DNA from 2 places in the Clostridium sp. CM042 genome. Region 2 is predicted to be linked to the other one. Evidence: riboswitches for the same ligand, from Rfam matches in the RefSeq annotation. Region 2 holds a riboswitch; the other holds the start of a gene.
What was found. A riboswitch is a leader RNA that binds a small molecule or an ion and turns the genes downstream of it on or off. The one in region 2 is predicted to bind nickel and cobalt.
Positions count from the first base shown of each region.

Region 1: another riboswitch for nickel and cobalt. It lies ahead of ACWJJ7_RS01165 (cation-translocating P-type ATPase); the one in region 2 lies ahead of ACWJJ7_RS06995 (AI-2E family transporter).

Region 1 covers NZ_CM143646.1:204,768-216,293, reverse strand. Annotated here, with positions in the region: gene ACWJJ7_RS01165 (cation-translocating P-type ATPase) at 1-1,849, opposite strand, end outside; NiCo riboswitch at 1,960-2,053, opposite strand; gene ACWJJ7_RS01160 (DUF1523 family protein) at 2,507-2,890, opposite strand; gene ACWJJ7_RS01155 (YraN family protein) at 3,276-3,644, shown strand; partial or broken gene ACWJJ7_RS01150 (ribonuclease HII) at 3,682-4,164, opposite strand; gene ylqF (ribosome biogenesis GTPase YlqF) at 4,318-5,163, opposite strand; gene lepB (signal peptidase I) at 5,171-5,683, opposite strand; gene rplS (50S ribosomal protein L19) at 5,798-6,148, opposite strand; gene trmD (tRNA (guanosine(37)-N1)-methyltransferase TrmD) at 6,373-7,098, opposite strand; gene rimM (ribosome maturation factor RimM) at 7,095-7,586, opposite strand; gene ACWJJ7_RS01120 (KH domain-containing protein) at 7,671-7,898, opposite strand; gene rpsP (30S ribosomal protein S16) at 7,933-8,175, opposite strand; gene ffh (signal recognition particle protein) at 8,226-9,575, opposite strand; gene ACWJJ7_RS01105 (putative DNA-binding protein) at 9,586-9,933, opposite strand; gene ftsY (signal recognition particle-docking protein FtsY) at 10,044-10,955, opposite strand; gene smc (chromosome segregation protein SMC) at 11,007-11,526, opposite strand, start outside.
Region 2 covers NZ_CM143646.1:1,459,285-1,470,810, reverse strand. Annotated here, with positions in the region: gene ACWJJ7_RS07015 (ABC transporter permease) at 1-722, opposite strand, end outside; gene ACWJJ7_RS07010 (ABC transporter permease) at 692-1,699, opposite strand; gene ACWJJ7_RS07005 (HAD family hydrolase) at 1,921-2,052, shown strand; gene ACWJJ7_RS07000 (alanine racemase) at 2,257-3,363, shown strand; NiCo riboswitch at 3,448-3,543, shown strand; gene ACWJJ7_RS06995 (AI-2E family transporter) at 3,624-4,787, shown strand; gene ACWJJ7_RS06990 (NYN domain-containing protein) at 4,934-5,686, shown strand; gene ACWJJ7_RS06985 (hypothetical protein) at 5,901-6,467, shown strand; gene ACWJJ7_RS06980 (response regulator transcription factor) at 6,512-7,204, shown strand; gene ACWJJ7_RS06975 (sensor histidine kinase) at 7,182-9,371, shown strand; gene ACWJJ7_RS06970 (aspartate kinase) at 9,764-11,077, shown strand; gene ACWJJ7_RS06965 (homoserine dehydrogenase) at 11,145-11,526, shown strand, end outside.

The DNA of each region.
Region 1 (11,526 bases), 1.3 Mb from region 2:
TAGAAAAATTATCATCAAGTAAGATTATATCCGCTGCTTCTCTTGAAACTTCTGAACCACGTTTACCCATAGCAATACCAATATCTGCATATTTAAGAGCAGGGGCATCATTAACACCATCACCGGTCATCGCAACTATTTCACCATTTCTCTTAAAAGCCTTAACTATTCTCATTTTATGTTCAGGTATAACTCTCGAGAATACACTAATATTTTTAACCCTTTCGCAAAGCTCTTCATCACTCATTTTATTAAGCTCATCACCGGTAATTATTTTGTCACCGTTTGGCATATTAATTTTCTTTGCAATGGAACTAGCAGTTATTCCGTTATCTCCTGTTATCATAACCACACGTACACCCGCTTTGGTGCAAGCTTCAATATCTTGTTTTACAGATTCTCGAGGAGCATCAACAAGCCCAACCATTCCTAAAAGTTGCAGGCTGCATTCCTCAAGGGTACCCGGTATATCATTTGTGTTATTTATAATCATTTGTCCAACAGCAATAACACGAAGTCCTTGCTTAGACATTTCCATTATATTAGTTTCTGCTATCTTTCTTTCATCCTCTGTTAAGTTACATATTGTTAAAATATGTTCAAGTGAACCTTTTGCCGCAACTACAATGTTGTCACCATTTTTCCAAACGTGGCCCATCATTTTTGTTTCATTAGTAAAAGCATATTCTTTAATCAGTTGACCACCAAAAAGAATTTCTCTTGTGATTCCTTGTTCGCCGCAATAGGATATCATTGCCTTTTCCATTGGGTCATAGGCATCTGATTTACAACCCATACCCATTATCTTAGTTAATTTTTTTGTATCACCTGTTAAACTCCAAGTGTCTGTAACTGTCATTTTGTTCATTGTTATTGTACCTGTTTTATCAACACAAAGAACAGAAACAGCGCCTAATGTTTCTACTGATGGTAACTTCCTAACAATGGATTTATTTTTAGCAAGTCTCCAAGCACCCATTGATAAAAATACGGTTAGAATAACTGGAAATTCTTCTGGTATCATGGCCATAGCAAGAGTTACTCCTGATAAAATACTTTCTATAATTCTAGCTTTAAACATGTGATCTGTTAGATTTAAATACGTAATAATTCCAACAAAAACGAATAAAACAGCTGCAATTCCTGCACATAGTTTTACGAGCTCTCCAGTTTGTTTTTGAAGCGGTGTTGGATTCTCAGGAGCAGACACAATATTTTGTCCTATTTTTCCATATTCAGTTATTGCTCCTATTTTATCTACTAATATAGTACCAGTACCTTGTGTAACAAGAGTTCCTGTGTAGCAATAATCAGGTCGCCAATAATCAGTGCTAGTGGTGTCCTTATCTTCTGTAGTAATTTTCCATACACCCTCAGCCTCTCCTGTAAGCGATGATTCATCAATACAAAGAGTACTTTCTTTTAAAACTATACCATCAGCAGGAACTTTAACACCCTCAGCGATATACATTATGTCACCAGGCACTAAATCGAAACTATTAATTGTTTTTTCAATTCCGTCTCGAAGTACTGTGATACGCGGAGCTGACAAATCTTTTAATGCATTTAGTGCTTTGTCAGTTTTCCATTCTTGAATTACCTCAATACTAATAATTCCAATAACGAAAACAAGCATAATAGAACCATCTCTAGGTTCTCCTAAAATAAAATAAATTATAGCTGCAACTATTAAGAGTAAAAACATTGGTTCGCTAATAACTTTTAAAATCTTGTGAAAAAAGCTTTCCTTTTTTTTAGCCACAAGCTCATTCTTTCCAAATTTTTCTTGAAGCTCTTTTGCTTTCAAAGTAGTAAGTCCTTGTTGTCCTTTGATTCGTTGTTCTGTCATAAGTAGTTACCTCCATGTTTTGCTTTTTTAAGCATATTTAGATTAACTCTATGGCATTGCAATCTTCAGATATGTTCTAGAAATGGGTATAAAAAAACCGTAGAACAATAAACTGTCCCACAGGTGTATAATTCATCCTGTTGCCATTTAGGCCCAGCCCCACGAACTTTTTTACAAGTTCATCGCCTGCTCAGTTTGTACTGTAGATTTGTGTGCAGTGCAAAAAGATTCAGTTAAATCTATCATACAGACTATTATATGCCAATATCTTTTTATGTTACATCATTTGTGGTAGTACGTTAAAAAATCAAGTATGTCCCCTAATTTAGTTTCTATAATGAAAAGGTATAAATTCTTTGTACAAAACATCAATATCAATTATCAATCGATATCGAAAATTAAAAATAAATCTAAAAAATCATTGACATACTTTAGCTTTGCACATAATATAAAACATAAGATTAAAACTAATTGAGAATAACAATTTAATATTCTTGTTAGGTGAGGTTACTGTATAGAAACACGCTACTGCCTAGAAATGGCGAGAAATGTTATAACCTATATTATTATGTTTTTCATTATTTGTCCTGCTGTCGCCGATGGTACTTATGGTGCAGAGGGTGTTATAAAGTTCTATTTATTTCTCTACGTTTCTTTCTATTTTATCCCTTTAATTTTTGTAATGTTTTGATAATATGATAATAAAGGTATACTTAAACCATATGCTTTAATTTCGTATTTTCTATTAATTGTCAATCCCCAATACACATCTTCAGAATGAATTTTAAATTCTAATAAACTATTAGTATCCTCAAACACCTTTATATTACCATTCTCCATTTGTGCATAAATTAAATACGTATCAATATTATCATGTCTTATTACTCGTTTATTTGCAATGGTTACTGTATAAGTATTTCTAAAAAAATGCGGAAAGAATATAATTACACCTATAATTACAATAATGCTAATTATTATTTTTCCAATCTTAAATTTTAAAAAAAATTTATTTCTAAATTGATAAGAAATGTTTTTTTTCATAAAATCTCCTTTATTTTAATAAATCTATTTACTTTAATTGTTACTCATTTTTCTAGACATTAGAACATAATACATATAAATATTTTCTAAACTAATTTTGCTTTAATACATAGATGAATTGATTTGATATATTATAAAATTGTTCATCAAGATAATTTGGTTAATATACTTAATAATGTATGCAGTTATTTTAAATTGATCATTAGTTTTATATTTTTTAGAAGTGCATCATTTTGTTAGACTTTTGGATTTATCTATTTAAAAAGTCTCAGTTTAGATGCACCTTAACTTTTTGAATTTATAAACATTATATTGATTTTTAGCCTCTTTTAATCTAGTATTAGTATATATAGAAATTATAGAAATTTAAGGAAGGATGTTTCGAATGAAAACTTTCAATAAAGATATCGGAGCACTTGGTGAAGATATATCAGAAAATTATTTAAAAAATTTAGGATATAGAATATTAGATAAAAATTTCAGATGCAAATGTGGTGAAATAGACCTAATAGCAATAAATAAAGGCTATATTTGCTTTGTTGAGGTGAAAACTAGATATGGAATAAATTATGGGACACCCGCTGAATCAGTTACTTCTTCTAAACAGAAGAAAATTTATAAAACAGCTCAAGTATATATTTCTAGAAAAAATATTAATAACTACAATTTTAGATTTGATGTTGTAGAAGTTATGCTGAATAGTGATAATAATAATTTTTTAATTAATCATATCGAAGACGCTTTTCAATTATAATTTTCTAGGAAAATAAAAATAAAAATAAAAATATATTTTAATTTTTATTTTCATCTAAAATATTTTTCAAAAAACTTTTTCTGTGTATTGGAATAGTTCCGCATTTTTTTATTGCAAGCACATGTTCTTCTGTGCCGTAACCAACGTTTCTATCGAACCCATAATTGGGGTATTCATTATGATACTGTACCATCAGTTCATCTCTATATACTTTAGCAATTATAGAAGCACACGCTATGCTTATACTTAATGTATCTCCCTTTATTACAAACTCATTTAAATTTGAAAAGTTTTTTATTTTATAACCATCTGATAATACTAATTCTGGTTTAATAGTTAGCCCCGCACAACATTCTATAAATACTTGATTATTGCACCAACCAATGCCTTTTTCATCAATCTGTTTATTGTCAATAGCAATAATTTTATAGGCTAAGGCTTTTTCTTTAATAATATGAGCTAGCTCTTTTCTGCAAGCTATTGATAATTTTTTAGAATCGTTAGCTCTTAAGATTAAATCTTTATCCTCGTTTGATTTTAAATACTTTCTAAATTGTCTTAATTAGGCATCTTAAAAAATGACTAAAACACTGACTAATTATTTTTTAAGATGCCCTACATTTTTTCAAATAGAATTGTATATGATTATTTTCAAATGCCTTATATGACAACCTTAATCTACTCTTTCTAGAGATATAGCTCCTAATTTTCCACCTCTAAATTCGTCAAGAAGCATCACTGCTACTCTATTATAATCAATGTTACCCCTAGAAATTACTGCTCCCCTTTTTTTAGCTATATTGTCCATATTATCTAAAGGATTCTCCATAATTTCTGAAAGCTTATATCTTTCCATTAATATCTGTGCATTATTAGTCTGAAGCCTTTCTACTAATTTAAGAGCTAATTCCTCGATATCTATAACTTCATCTTTAATAGCTCCTGTAAATGCCAAATTAAGTCCAACTACTTCATCTTCAAATCTAGGCCATAATACACCTGGAGTATCCATTAATTCTATACCTAAGCTAGTTTTTATCCATTGCTTGCTTTTAGTAACTCCCGGTCTATCACCAGTTTTAGCAATATTATTTTTTCCTAATTTATTTATAAAAGAAGATTTACCAACATTAGGTATACCAACTACCATAACCCTCGTAACTATGTTAACTAATCCTTTTTTTCTTTGTCTATCATGTTTTTCTTTTAATAACTCATCAAGCGTACTCTTTATACTTTTTAGACCTTGACCTGTAATACAATTTACAGCCAATGGCTTTATAGTATCCGTTGTAAGCTTTTTTATCCAGTCTTTAGTTACTTTATCTTCAGCTAGATCACTTTTATTTAGTAAAATGACTCTAGGCTTATCTTTACATATCTCATCAATTTGTGGATTGGCGCTTGATTTAACTATTCTCGCATCTCTAATTTCTATTACAGCATCAACAAGTTTTAAACTCTCTCCAATTTGTCTTCTTGTCTTAGCCATATGACCTGGAAACCAATTTATTGTCATTGCCATACTATCTAATCCCTCCCATTTTATTGAATGGATAAAGCCTTATAACCGCTTTTCCTTCCAAAAGATTGAGTTTTACAAACCCAACATCACTACTTCGACTATCTTTACTGAAATTTCTATTATCTCCGAGGACAAAAATTGAACCTTGAGGCACCAGAGCTTCATCATAGTCTTTCATGAAATTTTCATTTTTATAGTACTCATTAATAATTTTACCATTTATGTACAATACATTATTGTTAATTTTAACTTTATCTCCAGCAACTGCTATAACTCTTTTTATTATTCTTTGACTTATATCAGCAGGGTACTTTATTACTACAATATCATTTCTCTTAGCAGCTGTTATTCTATATGATACTTTTTCAATTATTAATTTATCATTATTTTGCACCGTAGGAACCATAGATCCACCATTCACTGTTACTATTTGGAATATGAAATTTATAATAAATACAGCGATTAAAAGTGAAATTGCTATAGATCTTACTACTGCGAAAATTTCTTTTGTCAATATACACACCTACTTAATAAACTACTAAAATCACTTAATTGAAAACTTCAGAAGAATATTTACACCCAAGTTTAATTATCTTTAAATGTAAAAAGGGACTTTTCAGCCCCAATTTTATTTTCTCATTCTTTCTTTAACCTTTGCAGCCTTACCAACTCTATCTCTTAAGTAGAATAGTTTAGCTCTTCTAACTTTACCTAATCTTACAATTTCAATTTTCTCAATTACTGGAGCGTTTACTGGGAATGTTTTTTCAACACCAACACCAGATGCTACTCTTCTTACTGTGAAAGTTTCTCTTAAACCGCCGTGTTGTCTTTTAAGAACGGTTCCTTCGAATACTTGGACTCTCTCCTTGTTACCTTCACTAATTTTGATGTGAACCTTAACAGTATCACCTACACTAAATTCTGGTAAGTCAGTTCTGATTTGTTCTGATTCTATTGCTCTTATAATTTCTAACATGTGCATTCCCTCCTAAAATTTTATTGTGACGTTCATGCTCATTATAATATAGCAGAGGACCGTCCGTACTAGCACAAACTACATTTTATCATAAAAAAATATATATATCAATATAAAAACACTTTTTATGCTTATATATAAGATATTTTTAACTTTAAATAACTCTCCGGACATTAATTAATCATATTTAAAAATAACTAGTCAGTATAATCGTACATTTATACTTATTGCTTTCTTTCAAAAGCCTTACTTAATAGTTTTTTATCTTCCTTCGTAAGATTAAGGTTTTGAAATAAATCCGGCCTTTTTTCTTTAGTTATTAAGAGTGACTGCAATCTTCTCCATTTTCGTATATTTTCATGATGTCCTGAGGTCAATACCTCTGGAACCTTTTTACCCTCAAAACATTCTGGTCTTGTATACTGAGGATACTCTAGTACTCCATCATAAAAAGATTCTTCTGTGAAACTCTCCGGGCAAGATAATACCCCTGGAATTAATCTACAAATACTATCCACTATAGGAATACATGCCATTTCTCCACCTGTCAAAACATAATCACCTAAAGAAATCTCCATATCTATATAGTCATAGGTTCTCTCATCAATACCTTCGTAATGTCCACATACAAATATTAATTCTTTTTCCTCACATAGCTTTTTTGCAATATCTTGGGTAAAAGGAATACCCCGTGGTCCCAAAAATATTACCTTTCCACCATTATGCAATTTAACATCATTAATACAGTGAACTATCGGTTGAGTTTGCATTACCATACCCGCTCCACCACCATAAGGAGTATCATCAACTTTTTTATGTTTGTTTACTGCATAGTCGCGAATATTACGAGGAGAAATCTCCAGTATGTTTTTCTCTATGGCTCTTCCAATGATACTATAATTAAAAATATCAAACATTTCAGGAAATAGAGTTAAAATGTCTATTTTCATTCTTGCCATTCTTTTATCGGCTTAATTATTATTTCGCGTTTATTAATATCTATACTAACTATAATATCCTTAAGCACTGGAATGAGCACTTCTTTATTTCCCTTAACCCAATATACATCATTACCCGGCGTATGAAGAACATCATATACTTTTCCAAGTTCTTCTCCACCCTGCTCGAAAACACTGCAATTTAATAAATCAGCCACATAGTAGCTACCCTCTGGCAATTCAACAGCATCTTCGCGGCTAACCATCAAGTACTTATTTCTATATAATTCTGCTTGCTCTATGCTATCTATACCTTCAATTTTAAGTATTGCTCTATCCGCTTGAAGTTTACAACCTTCAACTTTTCTAATTTCGCCATCAATATACACACTTTTTAATTTTTTAAATCTTTCAAGACTATCAGTGAGCGAAAAGACTTTAACTTCACCCTTTAAGCCATGTGTTTTACCTATCTTACCTACACTCATAAAATCTTCCATTTAAAATCCTCCTTTCAAAATCACTTATATAAATAACCAAAACTCAAAATTTAATTAAAATAAGAGTTAGGCAGAACCTAACTCTTACTTTATTTCAACAACTACTTTTTTATTTTCTTTAACAGCAGCTGCCTTAACAACCGTTCTAATAGCTTTAGCTATTCTACCTTGTTTACCTATAACTTTTCCCATATCCTCATGAGCTACAGACAATTCAAGAATTACTGAATGCTCATGTGCTACTTCGTTTACTACTACCATTTCTGGTTTATCAACTAAATACTTTGCCAATACTTCAAGTAACTGTTTCATGGAAAACTCCTCCATTCATTACTTACAAACTTTTCTAGTTGACTGCTATTTTGCTAAGTAACCTTTTAACTGTATCAGATGGTTGTGCACCATTTTTCATCCACTTAGTTGCTTTTTCAACATCAATTTTAATAGTAGTTGGCTCTGTTGTTGGGTTATAGTATCCTATTTCTTCTATAAATCTTCCATCTCTAGGAGCTCTTGAATCTGCAACTACTACTCTATAAAATGGAGCATGTTTAGCACCCATTCTTTTTAATCTTATTTTAACTGCCATGTATAATCACCTCCTTAAATCTAAATTCAATCATTACTCAAATAGTTTTATTAAAAAGGCATTTTACCAAACAGACCTTTTTTACCAGGTTTTTGGAATCCTTTCGCTTGCTTCATAAGTTTCTTTGCCATCTCAAAATCTTTTAACACCTTATTTACTTGCTGTACCAAAGTACCTGACCCATTAGCAACTCTCTTTTTTCTAGAAGAAGAAGAACTAATTAAACTAGGATGTGTTCTTTCTGATATAGTCATTGAGCTTATAATAGCTTCAACTTTTCCCATTTCTTTTTCGCCTTGAGACAAATCTACACCCTGTAATTCTTTTTTATTTACACCTGGCATCATTTCAATTAATTTATTCAATGGTCCAAGTTTTTTCATTTGTTGCATCATTGCTAAATAATCCTCTAAATTGAATTCTTTGGAAAGAATTCTGCTACCAAGTTCTTTTGCTTCATCTTCATTTATAGCTTGCTGTGCTTTTTCTATTAATGAAAGCACATCACCCATACCAAGTATTCTTGATGCCATTCTATCTGGATAGAAAACTTCCAAATCATTCATTTTCTCGCCAACACCAACAAATTTTATAGATTTACCAGTTATTGCTTTGATTGATAAAGCTGCACCACCTCTTGTATCACCATCTAACTTAGTCAAAATTATTCCAGTTATATCTAGCTGTGAATTAAAACTTTCTGCTACATTAACTGCATCCTGACCAGTCATAGAATCTACAACTAGCATTATTTCGCTTGGCTTCACACTTGATTTTATATTTTGAAGTTCCGCCATTAAAGTTTCATCTATATGAAGTCTTCCTGCTGTATCTATTATAACTACATTATTACCATTATCTTTAGCAAAGTCTAATGATGCTTTTGCTATATCTACGGGACTCGCATTGTCTCCCATGGCAAAAACCGGAACTTCAATTTGTTTTCCAACTACCTGCAATTGTTTAATTGCAGCAGGCCTATATATATCACAAGCAACCAATAGTGGTTTTTTGTTTTTTCGTTTCAGTGAAAGAGCAAGTTTACCACCCATTGTGGTTTTACCGGCACCTTGAAGCCCAACAAGCATTATAACTGTTATCCCATTTATAGAAAACTCTAACTTACTTTCTGAATTACCCATTAAATCAGTTAACTCATCATTAACGATTTTGATAACCTGTTGCCCAGGTGTTAAGCTTTCTAATACTCCATTACCTAGACACTTTTCGCTAACATTTTTCACAAATTCTTTAACTACTTTATAGTTAACATCTGCTTCAAGCAATGCTAATTTTACTTCTCTCATAGCATTTTTAATATCTTTTTCGGAAAGCTTACCCTTACCTTTTAATTTTTTTATGGTATCCTGTAACTTAGAAGATAATCCTTCAAAAGCCATAATAAACCTCCTAAATGTTTTCAATAATCTGGGTTTTTATATCACATATAATCTTATTTATCTTTTCATCTTTTATGTTAATTTGTAAGTTATCTAATTTTGATATAATGTTTTTTAAATTTTCTTTTAGTTCATGATTTTTATTTAATAACTTTAATTTTTCTTCATATACTAAAAGCACATTATCAGATCTTTTAATAGTATCGTGAATAGCTTGCCTGCTAGTATTATTTATCTCCGCTATTTCTGATAAAGACAAATCATTATTAAAATACATATCCATTATGTTTCTTTGCTTTTCAGTAAGCAATTCACCATAAAAATCTAATAATAGGGAAATTTCAAATCTTTTTTCCATTTCATCACCTTGCTCACAAATCATATATTATCAGATTTTAAATGCAGTGTCAAGTAGTTTTACTTAACAGGTCAATATATTTATATAAGTTAGCGTCTTAGACCTACATTTTAAAATAAAGCCTCTACGAAATCTTTTGAATTAAACTCTTGTAAATCATCTACCCCTTCACCAACGCCTATATATTTAACTGGTATATCAAGTTGATTTTTTATTGATATTACAACGCCACCTTTAGCCGTGCCATCTAATTTAGTTAGTATTATACCATCTATAGGACATATTTGCATAAATTGTTTAGCTTGCTCAACTCCGTTTTGTCCTGTTGTAGCATCAATTACTAGTAAAGTTTCCATATGGGCCTCACTATACTCCCGCTTAATCACCCTATTTATTTTTGCTAATTCATCCATAAGATTCTTTTTATTATGTAGTCTACCTGCCGTATCACAAATTAGCACATCAACTTTTCTTGCTTTGGCTGCTTGAACAGCATCAAAAACTACAGCCGCAGGATCAGATCCCTCTTGATGTTTTATTAATTCCACGCCTGCTCTATTGCTCCAAATTTCTAACTGATCAATTGCTGCCGCTCTGAATGTATCCGCTGCAGCCATGAGAACTTTATATTTTTCAGCTTTTAGCGATGCAGCGATTTTACCAATAGAAGTGGTTTTACCAACTCCATTAACCCCAATTATCAAAAGTACTTCAGGTAGATTTCCATGCCGTATTGGATTTTCATCTTCACCTAATATGTCAATCAAAACTTCTTTTAAACATGGCCAGATTTCTTCTGGTTCTTTTACTTTATCTTCTTTCACCTTTTTTTTAAGCTTTTCAATTACATGAATAGAAGTCTCTACCCCTATATCTGATGTGATTAATATTTCTTCTAGTTCCTCATATAGTTCATCGTCAATTGTAATTGCTAAGTTTAATACTTCACTAACTTTTTCTGTGATGCTATTTCTTGTTTTTGTTAGTCCATCTTTTAATTTATCAAAAATTTTCCCAAACATTTCTACTCCTCCTTGTTTGTTTTTGTGACACAAAATAATTATTATAAATTTTTACTTATTCAAATCTACAGACACTATTTTTGACACTCCTTTTTCCTCCATAGTAACACCATATAATACATCTCCAGCTTCCATAGTTCCTTTCCTATGCGTTATTATAATAAACTGAACATTATCCGAAAATCTCTTTAAAAATTCAGCGTACCTAACTACGTTTGCATCATCAAGTGCTGCTTCAATTTCATCTAAAATGCAAAAAGGTGTTGGCTTCATCTTTAATATTGCAAATAATAATGCAATTGCAGATAAAACTTTTTCTCCACCAGACATTAGACTTATGTTTTGAAGTTTTTTCCCTGGTGGTTGAACATTAATATCGATTTTAGCAGTAAGTTCATCGCCTTCTGTAAGTATTAAATCTGCACTTCCACCCTTAAATAATTCTATGAAGGTTTCATTAAAATTTTGTCTTAATATAATAAAATTTTCTGCAAATATTTGTTTCATCTTTTGAGTCATTTCACATATTACAGTTAATAATTCATTTTTCGCTAAAACCAAATCTTCCTTT
Region 2 (11,526 bases):
ATCCCTAAAAAGCTCAAAGTTGATTCTATTGAAATGGCGCTTCCGATATTAATAACCACCATAAACATTATTGATGAAATGAAATTTGGTAGCAGATGCCTTTTTAAAATATAAAAGAATTTACCTCCAGCACATTTTGCTGCTAAAATGTATTCACTATTTCTAATTTGCCTTACTTCACTTCGTACAATTTTAGAAATGTTCATCCAACTAGTTAGCCCAATTACAATGGAGAGAGATACTGGATTTGCTTCTCCTATCATTGCTTGAATGAAAATTATGGTCAAAATTGATGGTATACTAAGTGCGATTTCGGTAAATCTCATCATTATATCATCTAATAATTCAGATGCAACACCACTGAGGCTTCCATATACAATTGCGATTGTAGTTGATATGATCGTAGCTAATACCCCAATAAATAAAGAGATTCTACCGCCATACCAAATCATAGTAAAAATATTTCTTCCTAAAGAATCTGTACCGAAGTAAAAGGTGCTGTTAGGAGCTACATTAATATTACCTAGGTCCATATAAGAAGGATCAACTTTCGTTATTATCCCGTAAAAAATACATCCAAGGATGATTGTAAGTAACATTCCTATTGAGATATAAGGTCTTTCTTTTATATGTTTTTTTAAGTTTTTTCTTTCAGGTACTTTTACTTTCTCTGGAATATAATTTTCTCCAACTATTTTAAAGTCCCTATGTTGTCGTTCCAACAACTCTCACCCCGATCATGTTTCATTCTTGGATCTATTTTATCGTTAATTACTTGTGCTAGCATATTTACGAAAACCACCAGTATCCCTGTTATTAAGCAAAGTACCATCAGCATATTATAATCATGATATTTAGCGCTCTCAAAGGATAGAGAGCCAAGTCCAGGATAAGAAAAAACTTTTTCTGCCACATAAGTTCCTCCTAAAATATGAGAAACGGATATTGACATAATACTAATATAAGATGGCATAATATTTTTTAAACAATGTTTATATAAAATTTTCTTTTTACTTAAACCCTTAACTTTGCATAATAACACATAATCTTGTCTGATTTCTTCTACTAATTTATTTCTAATCATGTATGTGTAATACCAAAGGTGACTCAATATCAGAACAATTAAAGGAAGTAGAAGATGCTCTACTCTACTTCCAATGTTGCTGGATTGCCCCAGCCCATAGGCACCACTTGAAGGTAATATCTCTAAATTAATACTAAAAATTAAAATCAGTATAAGCGATACCCAAAACGATGGAATACAAGTGGTTATAACACCTATTTTGCAAATAACTTTATCTATGAGCTTGTCCTCATGTAAGGTGCAAAAAATTCCTAAAAGTAGAGCAAATAAAAAGGTTAATATATAAGAAAGACCCCCTAGTATAACTGTATTTATATAAACATCTTTAATTACTGTCGTAACGTTCTGTTTATATTTATAAGATATACCATATTCACCATGAGTCGCATTTGCTAACCAGCTAATATATTGCCTATATATAGGGTCGTTTAATCCGAGCTTTTTCATTGCATCCAGTTTTTGTGTAGTATTCATCCTTTCAACGCTTTCGCCATAATAAGACATTAAAGGATCTCCAGGTGATAACCTTGCCATGTAAAAGACAATGATAGACAGCAGAAATATAACCAAAATGAACTGTACTATTTTTTTTTCTATGTAAATCACATTATTCATAACATTCTATCCTCTCCTAAATAACATAAAAAACGCAAAAAACACGAAAATTCAGCTCCTTCTTCAAAAAAGAAAAGAGTCGAAACCTTCGTGGTTTAATTTTAATAGTTATTAAATTTTAATAATAAATTTTTACTATAAAAAATTATTCTTCTGAATAAAGACGCAAGATTCGTCTTGCATATTTAGTCTATATTATATTTCTAATTTAGTCAAATAAAATGGCAATAGGGGATAACCTTAATGATTTAGATATGATAAAAAACTCTGGATTTGGTGTAGCAGTAGAAAATGCTCATGAGGAGGTGAAAAAGTATTCTAATGTTATAACAAAATCAAACGATGAGCATTGATTTGCATATGCTTGTAATGAATTAATCCATTTTTAAATTAATTAACCAGTTGAGATGATGTATATACATTTTGGATGGCTTATTTAAATTATTCCTATTATGGGTTATAATGTGGATAAGTTAAGAGGATTAAGTTCATATTAAAAACTTATTTAAAACCTAGGAAATATATTCTAAACATAAAATATTTTAGGGGGAATTGGTATGAAACAAAAAACTTATCAAAGTATTAAATATCCAATATTAGAAATAAGTTTAAAAAAGGTACGCGAAAATATTGAATACATGGTGGGTTTATGTAGCGCTCAGGGGATAAGCATTGCTGGAGTAGTTAAGGGGTTTAATGCAATACCAGAGGTTGCAGAACAGTTCGCACATGCAGGGTGTACATATATAGCAAGTTCAAGAATGGACCAAATAATTAAACTAAAGGAATATGGAATAGAGAAACCTTTTATGATGATTAGAATTCCAATGTTTAGTGAAATAAAAGAATTGGTACAATATGCTGATCTTAGTCTAAATTCTGAAATAGAAACATTGAATATGATTGAAAAAGAATGTGAATTACAAGGCAAAAAACATAAGGTGGTTTTAATGCTTGACCTTGGAGATTTAAGAGAAGGCGTCTTTAATGAAAACGAATTCATTGATTTAGCGGAATATGTAGAAAATAATCTTGAGAATATAGAGTTATATGGAGTAGGAACAAACTTAGGTTGTTATGGGGCAATAATTCCTACAGAAGAGAATTTAGGAAGACTTTGTAATATTGCTGAAATAATTGAGAGTAAAATAAACAGGAGACTAGAGATGATTTCCGGAGGTGCTACAAGTTCAATACCTTTAATAATAGATGGGAAAATGCCTGAAAGAGTAAATAATTTAAGAATAGGCGAGGGGATACTATTGGCACAAGATTTAGAGGAGTTCAGGGGATATGATATGAAACATATGCATAAAGATACTTTTGTGCTAAAAGCTCAGGTTGTGGAAATAAAAGATAAGCCTACACATCCTATTGGGAAAGTATTTATTGATGCTTTTGGAAATAAACCAACCTATGAGGATAAAGGAATAAGAAAAAGGGCGTTACTTGCAGTGGGAAAACAGGACTTTGGCTTACACGATAAGCTAATCCCACAAAAACAAGGTGTTAAAACTATAGGAAGTAGTTCAGATCACTTAATTATAGATATTGAAGATTGTGATAGTGAAATTAAATTAGGGGATATACTCGATTTTCAAATGTACTACCCACCAATGATGTATTTAAGCGGATATTCAGGTATATCAAAGGTTTTAATATAAGTCATATACAAAAAATAAAAATATTGACATATAATAGCCTTGTATGATAAATTTAAGGGAATCTCTTTGTATTGTATATAAATAACAGTACAAACTGAGCAGGTGATGAACTTGTAAAAAAGTTCGTGAAGTTGGACCTAAATGGCAATAGGATTAAAATTATACACCTGTGGGACAGTTTATTGTTCTACGGGCTTTTTTATTTGTATTAATAAATATGACAAATGCAAAGATAATTAATTACTAAGGGGGATATAATCATGAAAAACAGATTAGACAGAAAGTATCTTAAGTATGTACTATATGTTGCCCTCACGGCAACCTTGATTTTTATAAGCTATAATATAGTATTTAATTTCAAAGAGGTTTTTAGCAATATTACTAGTACGATCAATTCTTTATTTTCAATGATTTCTCCACTCATTATTGGTTGTATAATTGCTTATCTATTATATCCATTATCAAAGATTATAAATGCTTTTCTTGTTAATCACTTAAAACTTAAATATAAGCCCCATTTGATTAGCATTATACTAACATACTTAGTAGTGATTTTATTATTTATTATACTTATTTATAGTATCTATGCAATGATTGGTGGACAAATTAGTCACAATGAAACCTTATCAGTTATGTTCGCAACTATTAGTGATTATATAAAACGCTATAATGAGCTCTATGATTATATTAACAGAAAAATCACGCAAAGTGGTTTCTCCCTCGATATAAAGGGGTATTTATCAGAAGCTATAAAGCAGGTATACTCATATTTATCACTTTCTATAGATAGTACAATTAAACTATTTGCAGGTATAAGCAACAGCATTGTAAACAGTTTTATTGGTTTGTTTATTTCCTTTTATTTATTAAAGGACTATGAATTTTTTAGAAAGCTATACTTGAATTCTGTGAGCCTTATAATGAAGGAAAGTAGATTTAAGAGACTTAATAAAACTCTTTTTGAAATTAATTATATTGTATCTAGGTTTATAAGAGGACAGCTCCTTGATGGTTTAATAGTTGGATTACTTAGCAGTATTGGACTGTCTTTTGTAGGCATTGATTTTGCTATTCTTATTGGATTTACAGCAGGTATTGCCAATATTATACCTTATGTTGGTCCACTAATTGGTTGTATTCCAGCAATTATTGTGGGTATTCTTAGCCCAAATCCTATTCAAGCTCTATGGGCAGTGCTTTTGCTTCTTGCGGTTCAACAACTTGATGGTGCAGTTATATCACCAAAAATTGTAGGAGATAGCATGGGTCTACACCCGATTTTCATAATCATGGCAATAACTATCGGGGGAAGTTTAGCAGGTATAATTGGAATGCTTTTATCTGTACCTATTGCTGGTATAATTAAACTATTTTTAATAAAGATTATAACAAAGCGAACAGATGAAACGGGTAGCGAAGTTTAAAACCAGGTTAATAGTTAATTATTGAAATATAGAAGGAATATTTGGAATTTTGTAGAATGTTATACTTAGTATGTTATTTTAAAATAATGAGTTAATAGATTTATTAAAAAATAATTTAAAGACATTAAGGTGTAAAGGAGATAAAGATGGAAAAGGATAAGAAAATTGCAGTTTTGATTGATGCTGACAATGTATCTGAAAAATATATAAGGTATATAATTGACGAAATTTCAAATCATGGAACACCTACATATAAAAGAATTTATGGCGATTGGACCAAACCTCAACTAGCTTCATGGAAGAATGTATTGCTTAATTATTCTATTAGTCCAATACAACAATATAGTTATACCACAGGCAAAAATTCCACGGATGCAGCCCTTATAATAGATGCTATGGATATACTCTATTCAAATAATGTTGATGGATTTTGCATTGTATCGAGTGATAGTGATTTTACTAAACTAGCAGCTCGCCTTCGCGAAGCCGGTATGTATGTTATTGGTATGGGAGAAAAGAAAACTCCAAAACCTTTCATTTCAGCTTGTGAAAAGTTTAAATATCTTGAAGTATTAGCTTCAATGGCGCCAAAGCATACTGAAACAACGACTATTAAAGGAGCACAAACACAAGAAGAATCAAAAGGTGGTATGATAAGTTCTGGTAAATTAGTAGAGGCTATAAAAACTATTATAACTGAGATTTCAGATGAAGATGGTTGGGCATTTTTAGGAGAACTAGGTAGCACTCTTAATAAGAGGTATCCTGATTTTGATACTAGAAATTATGGTTATGCAAAGCTGACACCTTTTGTAGCATCCTTAAAAAATTTTGAGATTAGATCAACAAAAACTAGCAATCCAAGTATAAGTCTTAAATATATTCGCAATAAAGAGTAATATTTTTGTGGTACCATGATCAAAATATATATTACTAACAAATAAAAAGGGTATTAAATAGATTTAAAGCCGCTATCTGAGTTTATGATGGCGGCTTTGCTGTTATTAGAGCAGTTTTAGATTTTCTTAATAAAGTTGTAAGAATTATGATGAGTATTTTGTAAAAAGTACCCTGTATAATTACTTATAGCTAGTTATTTAGGAGGGAAATCAAATGAGAAAAGCAAGTCTAATTGTAATTGTTCTAATAATAACAAGTATAGCAATAATATTTTCAACAAATACTAATTCATATACTCAAGCAGGAAATCTATCCTTAAATAAGAATATATATAATTTTCTAGAGGATAAAGGAAATCGAATAGAAGCCTATGATGCAGCCATAGAATTAAATCAGGGTAGTTCAAAAAATACCTGTGTTTATTTTATGTCAGAAGTCCTAAGGAGAAACAATTTTAATGTGCCCAAGGAAACAAGCAATACATCACAATTTATATCTGTACTTAAGGAAAAGGGATTTAAAAAACAAAAGGATTATGAAAACTTAAAGCCTGGAGATATATGTTTCACCACAGATGATAGGAGTGGCTTTCCAAGTCATACATATGTATTTATGAAATGGGTAAAGGAGGGAAATTACGACTATGCCTATATATGTGATAATCAAGCAAAAGATTATGAGGGTAAAGTTTATCACATTCGGAATATAAATGTTATAACTAAATCCAATGGTGCTACTAAAGATGCTTTTTCATTCTTTATGAGAAAATCTTGGTTGTAAAGTTGCTTTATTAACATATATAATATAGCCAAGGGGTGATTAGTATGACTAAGTTTAACGTTTTAATTGTAGATGATGAATATGAAATTAGGGAAGCCATTGAAATATATTTAAAAAATGAAGGAATAACAGTATTTCATGCTGTAGATGGTATAGAAGCACTGGAGGTTTTGAAGGAAAAAGAAATTCACCTTATATTAATGGATATAATGATGCCTCGAATGGATGGAATTAAAGCTACCTTTAAAATCAGGGAAAATAAAAACATTCCAATAATAATGCTTTCAGCTAAATCAGAAGATACGGATAAAATATTAGGGCTTAATATAGGTGCGGATGATTATATTACAAAGCCTTTTAATCCAATGGAACTTATAGCTAGAGTTAAATCTGGGCTGAGAAGGTATACAAACCTTGGCAATTATAAAGAACGAGAAGATGAGATAAATGTACGTGGACTTATATTAAATAAAGACTCAAAAATGGTAACAGTGGATGAAAAAGAAATAAGACTTACAGCCATTGAATATAAGATATTAGAACTTTTAATGACAAATAAGGGAAGGGTATTTTCAATTGAAGAAATATATGAAAGAGTTTGGGAAGAAACATTTTATAATGGAGAAAATACTGTGTCAGTTCATATAAGGAGAATAAGAGAGAAGATAGAGATAAATCCAAAGGAACCTAAATACTTAAAGGTGGTGTGGGGTATTGGCTACAAAATCGAAAAATAAATATGTATATATTGTAGCTTTTATTATATGTGTATATATGTTTGGACTTGCAGCCTTGACAGCAAGAGACTTTATAAAAAACAGTGAATATATAGGATCGGATTCCTATTTCACTAGTTCAAATTTTAAAAATGAATTGGTTGGTTATTTTAAGAATATGCAAGCACTTAATGGTGTATATAAAGATTATTCACAGAAATCAGATGATGAAAAGGTTACAGAAACAGAGCTAATGTCATCTAAAATGGTGTATGATTCTGGCTTGAGGAATAAGGAAGATGAAATAAACAATAAGTATAAATATGATATATTAGCAGCAGAAAAAGAAGGTAATAAAGGTAAGCTAAGCAAGATAATATATACAAAAAATGAAGAGCTTGATAAACTTAAAAAGGAAAATACAAAAACTTTAGAGGATATGAAAAAGGAAATAGCGGCATATAAAACTAAAGAATATGAGAATATTAAAAACGCTGTAAAGGAAAAAAGTATAATAAAATACTTCATAACAAGAGGGAATAACAATATTATAGATACTAATATTGCAAATGTTTCAGATATAGATTTATATGTAAAAAATAATTCATTGTACAGTATAAAATTTCCTAAACAATTATTAAATAATTATGATGAATTATTCTCAATAAATCAGTGGGCTACAGGTAATGGGACAGAAGTATATTTTATTATTCCAAAGGACATAGATCACAGTAGTTATATATATAAGAATTATGTTTATTATAATTCTATAGGACAAAGAATTATTAAAGAGGCAATAATAGGCGTTGTGTCATTTATTATAGGATTTATCATGTTAATATATATATTAAAGAAAAACTACGAAGAAATGTATTTTATTCAAAAGCTATCAAAGAGGATCAACAATCTACCCTTCGATTTGAGGATACTTATATTTGTTGTATATACATTTATAATAAATGTATACACAGATAATGTTGGATTTTTCTACAAACCATATAATTTTAAGCAAATTTATATACTGACTCTAATAGCAGTTTATATAGTCTACTTTATTTTTAATGTAAGGGTGATATTTAATTTAATAAGAAATAAAGAAGATTTTAGAGTAGAGATAAAAAGATGCCTGTTTCATAGATTAAAAACTACTATAAAAGATAGATCTATAGCTCAAAGAACTAAGTTTAAAGTAATAGGTGCTATTATACTTACTATATTACTTGGAGTGGCTTCAATTGGTCTACCTACTTTGAGAAATGCACAGTCAGCTTCTGGAATAATATTAATGGTATATATACTTTGTTACGTAATTATTATGTTATTCTATATATTTAAGATAAGTGGATTCTTATATAAACTTATAAAAGGAACGGAAGAAATAGTTTCTGGAAAGTTCGATTACGTTGTGGAAGAAAAAGGGAACAGAGAATTTTTTAGAATAGCCCATAATATAAACAATATGAAGGCTTCTTTCAAAAAATCTCTAGAAAATGAGATGAAAAGTGAAAGGCTTAAGTCTGAACTCATAACTAATGTGTCTCATGATTTAAAAACTCCACTTACTTCCATTATAAATTACGTTGATTTGTTAAAAAAAGAAGGCATAGCGAAGGAAGAAGCACAAGGGTATATAGAAGTATTAGATAGAAAATCTCAGAGACTTAAGATACTTATAGATGACTTATTTGAAGCTTCTAAGATGGCTAGTGGCGCGGTGGAACTTGATATAGAAAAAGTAGATGTAACTGCACTTTTGCAGCAAGCCTTAGCAGAACTAGATGAGAAAATTAACAATTCGTTTTTAACGTTTAAGTTAAAGATGCCTAAAGAAAAGGTTTATGCTAATTTAGATGGGAAAAAGACTTGGAGAGTATTTGAAAATCTTATAAATAACATATTAAAATACGCGCTTCCTAAAACTAGGGTATATATTGAGTTAATAGAGGAGAATTCTAAAATAATCATAATCATGAAAAATGTAGCCTCTTATGAAATGAATTTTGACGAAGAAGAAATATTTGAAAGATTTAAAAGGGGAGATGAGTCAAGGACTACTGAAGGATCGGGACTAGGACTTTCCATTGCTAAAAGCATCCTAGAGATTCAAGGAGGAAATCTCAGTATTGAAATTGATGGGGACATTTTTAAAGCTAAGGTTACTGTGCCATCATTTCCCATGGAAGGCTAATAAGTTTTTCTGATTTCATTAAATGTAGATAACTAATTTCTAATGTAGTAAATATAAAAGGTTTGAAAATCTTATAAAAGAAGAAATGAAAAAGCTGTGAAGTATAACTTCACAGCTTTTATTATTAAAGTAAAGGGGGACCTTTGCTTTAAATTACTATTTAAATAGTAACATAAAATTGTGAAAATATAATGAAGAGAATGTTATATATATGTTAACTATGAATATATATAAGTTTTTAAATATAACTAATTTAATTTTAAATAGCTAATTGGGCACAAATATGTGAAAAATCAGGTGACATTTTAAGAAAAACGGGTATAATTAATTCAACGCTAATTTACCATTAATTCATAAGTTTTTAAGGTTAAGACATTTGGGAGGTAAAGATTATGGAAGTTATAGTTGCAAAATTTGGTGGGAGTTCAGTATGTGATAGTAAACAATTTCAAAAAGTAAAAGATATTGTTTTGTCGGATGTTAGGCGGCGTTATGTTGTGCCATCAGCTCCAGGGAAAAGAAATAAAGGTGATTATAAGATTACGGATCTTTTATATTTATGCCATGAGCATGTTAAAAAATCACTGCCATTCGATGAATTATTTAAATTAATTGAAGAAAGATATACTGTTTTATGTAGTGAATTAAAGCTTTCTATTGATATGGCAAAATGTTTAAGAGAACTTAAGGAAAAAATAATTAATGGAGCTTCAGAAGAATTTGTAGCAAGTAGGGGAGAATATTTTAACGCTTTAATATTAGCTGAATATTTGGGGTACGAATTTATTGATGCTGCTGAGATTATTTTTTTTAAGAAAAGTGGACGTTTGGATGAAAAGGCAACCTACGATGCCGTAAAGACTAGGTTATCAAAAGTAGAAAAAGCGGTAATACCAGGATTCTATGGTTCTTCCAAAGATGGTGAAATAAGAACATTTTCAAGAGGTGGTTCAGATATTACCGGGGCAATAATTGCTAGAGGTGTAGGTGCTAAGCTATATGAAAACTGGACAGATGTGTCAGGTCTCTTAATGGCGGATCCTAGTATTGTTAGTAACCCCAAACTTATTGAGGAAGTAACATATAAAGAACTTAGGGAACTTTCATATATGGGTGCAAATGTTTTTCATGAAGAGGCAGTTTTTCCAGTTAAAAATCATGGAATCGCAATAAACATAAAAAATACTAATAAGCCAACAGACAATGGAACCTTTATTTTAAATAATAAATCAGAAATTAAAGTTGGAAATATTACAGGGATAGCAGGAAAAAAAGATTTTACAGTAATAGCGATGGAGAAGACACTTATGAATAAAGATATAGGATATCGTCGCAGGATTCTTTCAATTCTTGAAAGTAATAATGTATCCTTTGAGCATATTCCATCAGGTATAGATTCAATTTCATTGGTAATTGACGATTCCGAATTAGAGAATAAGATTGATGAAATATTAGAAGAAATTGAAAATCAATGTAGTCCGGATTCATTAATAATTTATCCCAATATGGCTTTAATGTCAGTGGTAGGAGAAGGGATTATAAGAACGAAGGGTATATCTGCTAAAGTACTTAGTGCATTATCAAAATATGATATAAATATTAGAATGATCAATCAAGGGGCAAGTGAGTTAAGTATAATTATTGGTGTAGAAAACGAGGATCTTGAAAATGCAATTAGGGCAGTTTATAAAGCATTTGAAAATTAATCATTACCTGTGGAGAAGCAATAATATGTAAGATCTGCATGAGATGATTTAAAAGGAGGAAATTAGTATGGAAAAGGTAAAAATAGCGATTTTAGGTTTTGGCAATGTTGGGACAGGTGTATGGAAGATACTCCATGAAAATAGAAAAGAAATAATGAAACGTTCAAATTATGAAATAGAGGTAGCTAAAATACTCGTAAAAGATATAGATAAAAAAAGAGATATCGATGTACCTAAGGAAATATTAACAGATAATGTTGATGATATTATAAATGATGAAAGCATAAAAATTGTGGTTGAACTTATTGGTGGAAGAAAAGAAGCTAAGGAGTACATGATACGCGCAATGAAAGCTAAAAAACATATTGTAACTGCTAATAAATTAGTTATTGCAAACTGGAGTGAAGAGTTATTTAAAACAGCTGAGGAAGAAAACGTATTATTTTATT